Prochlorococcus marinus str. MIT 9515: one gene and its partner. The main gene of each other region encodes a partner of the protein of the gene in region 2 in a complex. Links are inferred from orthologs where the notes say so. Each region holds a gene or a part of one and is shown on either strand. Other genes may lie near its edges.

What was found.
Region 1: the proteins of mnmG (region 2) and mnmE are in contact, whole or in part, in a solved structure (PDB 9HIP), measured with the Escherichia coli proteins. The link is inferred for Prochlorococcus marinus str. MIT 9515 from one-to-one orthologs.

Annotation. Positions count from the first base shown.
Region 1 is NC_008817.1:197,478-200,465, forward strand. The notes cover bases 72-2,988. They hold mnmE (tRNA uridine-5-carboxymethylaminomethyl(34) synthesis GTPase MnmE), read right to left. Parts: upstream 2,265-2,988; coding sequence 879-2,264; downstream 72-878. Other genes in these bases: nadC (carboxylating nicotinate-nucleotide diphosphorylase), read right to left, coding at 72-801; P9515_RS01070 (DUF2062 domain-containing protein), read left to right, coding at 2,331-2,783; P9515_RS01075 (RelA/SpoT family protein), read right to left, coding at 2,802-2,988. Also shown: more of nadC, read right to left, coding at 1-71. UniProt on the Escherichia coli protein: Exhibits a very high intrinsic GTPase hydrolysis rate. Involved in the addition of a carboxymethylaminomethyl (cmnm) group at the wobble position (U34) of certain tRNAs, forming tRNA-cmnm(5)s(2)U34.
Region 2 is NC_008817.1:1,653,336-1,656,353, reverse strand. What follows is about bases 14-2,960. They hold mnmG (tRNA uridine-5-carboxymethylaminomethyl(34) synthesis enzyme MnmG), read right to left. Parts: upstream 2,496-2,960; coding sequence 531-2,495; downstream 14-530. Other genes in these bases: dnaB (replicative DNA helicase), read right to left, coding at 2,508-2,960; P9515_RS08965 (chorismate lyase), read right to left, coding at 14-524. Outside these bases: more of P9515_RS08965, read right to left, coding at 1-13; more of dnaB, read right to left, coding at 2,961-3,018. UniProt on the Escherichia coli protein: NAD-binding protein involved in the addition of a carboxymethylaminomethyl (cmnm) group at the wobble position (U34) of certain tRNAs, forming tRNA-cmnm(5)s(2)U34.

The DNA of each region.
Region 1 (2,988 bases), 1.5 Mb from region 2 along the record:
GAAATCAACTCCATCAATTAAATAGTTACTAATGTCTCTTGGATTAATCCCAGAGACCTCTATGATCAAGTTATTTCTCTTTGTTCTTTTAGAGCTATTTATTGATAACTCTCTTAATTCTTTAATACATTTTTCGAGCAATTCAGGATTAAATTCATCTAATAAAATACTATCTGCACCTGCTAGAACTGCATCTTTTGCTTGCTTCATATTTTCAGCTTCAATAATAATATGTGTTGTAAATGGAGTATTCAATCTAATTTTTTTTACTGCATTGTTTAAGTTATCAGTCCATGCAATATGGTTTTCTTTAATCATTGCAGCATCGTACAGTCCCATTCTATGATTAATACCTCCACCACATTTAAAAGCATACTTTTCAAATATTCTCAAACCAGGAGTAGTTTTTCTTGTATCTGCTAACTTTATATTTGTACCTTTTAAAACATCTACAATATTTTTTGTATAAGTCGATATTCCTGATAAATGCATAGATATATTGAGACTTATTCTTTCACTTGCCAATAGGCTTCTTGAGGGTCCACATAGTTCCAGAAGTTTTTGATCTTTCAAAAATGTTTCGCCATCCTTAATAAAAAATCTACAATCTATGTTTTCATCAATTTTATTTAAAATTGTCTTTATTATTTCAACGCCACAAAATATTCCTTTTTCCTTTGCTAACCAATGGGCTTTTCCAATATTTTCTGTAATTGCCGAAGATGTAAGATCACCTTTTCCGATATCTTCTTCAATCCAATAATCAATAATTCTAGATATGTTTGGAGAGTAAAAGTCCACAAAACTTGTAATAGATAATGAATTTTATTTTAACTTTTAAAGTTTACTTTATATATTTATGTCATTTAATTAAAAATTTATTTACCTATGCAAAATTTAGAAAAAATATTATTTAGTAGATCTTCAGTTAATTCTTGACCTGTAATTCTAGATAAGTTTTTTATCCCATCTCTAACTTCAATCGATAATAAATCGAAAGGTAATTGATTAGCAATTATTGGATCAGTATCATTTAAATTTTTTAGGCAATCCCTCAGGTTTGATATTTGTCTTTCATTTAAAAATATATCTATATTTTCAAATTCTTTTGATCCACATTTTTTAACTATTTTGTCGACTAAATCTTTTTCACCTTCATTATTTTTGATACTCATTAAAACGATGTCTGATGAAAAAGTTTTTTGATCATTTTTTTTTGAATCAATTAAATCTTTTTTATTTCCCAAAATAGTTATTAATTTTTCTCGTGGAATTTTGCTTATAATTTCCTCATCATCTTTATTAAATCCATCTTCTAGGCTGTATAAATAAATAATATAATCTGATTTTTGAATCATTTCAAAGGTTTTCTCTATTCCAATATTTTCTATATATTCATCTGTGTCTCTAATCCCAGCGGTATCTACTAATTTTATTGGGATATCTTTAATGGTCAAATTGACTTCAATCATATCTCTAGTTGTTCCTGGGATATTAGTAACTATAGCTTTTTCTTTTTTTGAGAGAAGATTTAAAAGAGAACTTTTCCCAACATTGGTTTTGCCTATAAGAGCAATCGATATCCCATTATGAATTGATGCCCCCCTTTTTGTATTTTCGATAAGAATTTCTATTTTTTCTTTTATATTTTTAATACTCCTAGAAAAATCATGATAATTAAAATCTGAAAAATCCTCTTCAAAATCGACTCTTGCTTCTATTTCTGATAATTGTTCGATTAAATCATTTTTAATAACATCAATCTTTTTCTTGATTTCCCCCTTTACTCCATTAAAAGCTATCTCTGCTGATTTAAGATTTTTTGCATTAATTAATTGATTAATTGATTCTGCTTGAGTTAAATCTATTTTGCCGTTAAGAAAAGCTCTTTGACTAAATTCTCCTGGATTCGCAATCCTCACTTTATTATTGTTTGATAATAATGTATCCATTACTTTATTCACAACAATTACTCCCCCATGACAATGTAACTCAACAACATCTTCTCCTGTGAAACTATTAGGAGAATGCATTACTGAAATTAAAATTTCGTCTATATATTTATTTTCTAAATTATCTTTAACGTAGCCATGAAAAACTCTATGAGACTCCCAAGCATATTTAGATTTTGTTTCGACGATATTTTTACAGGAATTTATTGCTTCTTCCCCTGTTACTCTTATAACTGCAATTCCTCCTTTACCTAGACTTATAGCCGAAGCTATTGCTGCTATTGTATCTTCAGTATCGACAATTGATTCCATCTCTCACTATGTTATGGATAATTAAGTAGGCTTATCAAAGAAAACTTTTTTGATTGAGATCTCAGAATGAAGTTGATAAAAAATCTTAACTTTAAAAAAATTCTATCATTATTTTTGAAACAAGAGGGGACTCCATTTTTTAATGCAAAGGGAGTCGCGGTTGGTGTCTTTTGCGGTTGCTTCCCTTTCTTTGGTTTTCAAACTTTATTAGGATTATTTTTAGCAAGAGTTGCTAAAGGAAATCTTTTTCTTGCTGCAATTGGCACTTGGATAAGTAATCCTTTTACTTATGTACCTCTCTATTTCTTCAATTATAAAGTTGGTTCATTCTTACTAAGAAATCCTACTGATATTGTTTTAGATAAAAATTTATTGATAGAAGAATTATGGGAACAAGGAAGGGTTTTTTCATTAAAATTAATTCTGGGTTCAGCTTTAGTTGGATTACTATTAGCTTCTATTTCTGGGATGATTATTTTTTTGCTATATAAATTAAAAATTAAAAAAAGAGTATTGTAAAGTTATTTTGAGTTTAAATTAACTTATTCCTACTCTCGCAATATCTAATACATCAGCCATTGATTTAATTTGATCAATAGTTTTGTGGAGTTGGCTATAACTTTCTAGACCAACACATAAATTAATTATGGCAGGTTTACCAAAAGCGGTTTTTACATTTGCATCACTAACATTTATTCCTTTATCAGATAATCTCATAAGAATA
Region 2 (3,018 bases):
GTTAAAGGTTGTTTATTACGAAAAAATCTGTAATTTCTTGACCAAAATGGACCTTTAAAACAAAATTCTTCCTCCAACCAATTCGCATTAACTATTGAAATGCTATCGACTTCTCTAAACAATTCTGATCTATCTTGAGTTAAGTTTTTCCAAATTGGTTCTTCTTTTGCTTTTAAATTCTCACTGACTTGTTGTGAATTCCACCAACTTTCAGCCCACGCAAGACTTTCGTTTTGATTTTTAATCCAAACTTGCCTTCTAATTAAAGGTTCTTTTAATTGATTGATTTCTATTGGACCTTCTTTATTAAAGAGAGGATCTATTTGCATAGATATTAATTTGATTTTTGTTTCTTGATTAGTTAAAAGTTGTAAATGTCTTGTTGGACTACCATCACCTAATAACATTAATTTCCATGAGCCAGATATTTTTGGTAAAGAATTTTCAACTAAGAAAGCAGTAGCTTTCTCTTCCCATAAAATTCTTGGTGAGTTAAAGAGTTTATTATTCAGTGATGATACCAATTTCTTTTAAGATGATAACTTTTTTTCAACAAAACTATTTGTCTTTTCTTTTTTTATTTCTTTTATTTTAAGCCAAACTAGTAATGCTGTTAAATCAGCTTTACTGACACCGGGTATTTTGGAGGCATCCCCAAAATTAGTAGGTTTTATTTTATTTAAGTTTTCGCGGGCCTCTAAAGATAGAGTATCTATTAGGTCATAATTAATTTCGATTGGCAGTGATTTGAGACTTTGACGATTTATCTGATCGATATTATTTTGTTGTCTTTTAAGGTAACCTTCGTATTTAATGTCTATTTCAACTCCTTCCATAACTGCTATTGGTAGACTTTTGTTTGCCAAATCATATTTTATAAAATCAGAGTAGTGAACATTTGGTCTTTTTAAAAGATCTTTCAATGTCGTCGATCCTTTAATTTTTGAGCCACTTTCTAACTCTATGTTTCTGGCGATTTCATCAGTACATTTTAAACGTGTATTTTCTAATCTTGAATTTTCTTCTTTAAGTAATTTCATTTTTTCTTTATGAGCAAACCATCTTCGTTCATCAATTAATCCTATTTCAAAACCCAAAGGAGTCAATCTCCTATCGGCATTGTCTCCTCGTAAAGTAAGTCTGTATTCACTTCTACTTGTGAGAACTCTATATGGTTCTTTTAGATCTCGTGTTATTAAGTCATTGATCATAGTGCCTATATAGCTGCTCTCTCTTGAAAAGATTATTGGATCTTTCATATTAAGTTTTCTAGTTGCATTTATTCCAGCTACTAATCCTTGAGCAGCAGCCTCTTCATAGCCAGTTGTACCATTGATTTGTCCAGCACTAAATAAATTGTCTATCTCAATAGTTTCCAATGATAACTTAAGTTGAGTTGCAGGAATGTATTCATACTCGACAGCATAAGCAGGCCTAAGCATTTTACATTTATTTAAACCTGGTAATGTTCTTAAAAGTTCTAATTGAATATTTTCAGGTAACCCAGTTGAGAATCCTTGTACGTAAATTTCAGGCGTATTTATCCCTTCAGGTTCTAAGAAAATTTGATGTGAATTTTTATCTGCAAATTTTACGATTTTGTCTTCTATAGAAGGGCAATATCGAGGTCCTTTACTATCTATAAATCCTCCATAAATTGGGGTTAAATGCAAATTATTACGAATTAATTCATGAGTTTTTTGAGTTGTTCGTGTTATGTGGCAACAAATTTGTGGCATGTCGTTTTTTATTTTGGGATCAAATGAAAAATATTTATCTGAAGCTGTGCTTGGCTGAATATCTAATGCATCAAAAGAAATACTTTTTTTATCCACTCTTGCAGGAGTTCCAGTTTTTAGTCTCTCAGTTTTTATTCCAAGACTATGTAAGCTTTCAGTTAAACCTTGAGCCGCTTGCTCTCCGGATCTCCCTGCAGACATCGATTTATTACCTATCCAGATTCTCCCTTCCAAAAAAGTTCCGGCAGTTATTATTATTGATTTTGCAGAATAGCAGGTTCCAAAAAAAGTTTTCACACCTTTAATTTGCTTTGTCGTATTCTTTGAGTTTTTGGTAAAAGTTTCAACCTCTTTTATCAATAATTCAGTAATCATGGCTTCTTTCAAAGATAGATTATCAGTGTTTTGTAGTATCTCTATCATTCGTTTCGAATATTCTCTTTTATCGGTTTGAGCCCTTAATGCCCAAACTGCTGGCCCTCTGCTCGCATTTAATATTCTTTTCTGTATTGCTGTCTCATCAGCTAGTTTCCCAATGATTCCACCTAAAGCATCAACTTCATGTACTAATTGACTTTTTGCTGGTCCACCTACCGCGGGGTTGCATGGTTGCCAAGCAATTCTATCCAAATTTATTGTGAATAATGCGGTTGAAAAGCCTAATTTAGCTGTCGTAATGGCAGCTTCACATCCTGCATGTCCTCCTCCAATAACAATAACGTCAAAAGATTCATTGGAGGATTGTTGCTTTTTCATTTTCGTGATGAATTAATTAGCTAAATTCCTAAATCTTGTAAATTGTGGTTCAAATAATAATTTAACAGTTCCAACGGGTCCATTTCTATGTTTAGTGACAATAATTTCAGTTATGCCTCTATCTTCAGTTTCTGGATTGTAATATTCATCTCTATAAATCATTAATACTAAGTCGGCATCTTGTTCTATAGAACCCGATTCTCTAAGGTCACTTAACATAGGCCTTTTATTTGTTCTTGACTCAACTCCTCTACTTAACTGAGATAAGGCTACTACTGGTACTTTTAACTCTCTTGCCATGCTTTTAAGACCTCTAGTAATACGAGATAGCTCTTGAACTCTGTTGTCTGGTGTTGTACCTTCCATTAGTTGCAGGTAGTCAATAACTATTAAACCCAGTTCTTTTTTCTGCTCAGCTATTAATCTTCGGCATAGCGATCTCATCTCTAAAACACTTAAATTAGGTTTATCATCAATAAAAATGGGAAGTTGACCTAATGAGTTGATTCCTTCTCCAAGTAAA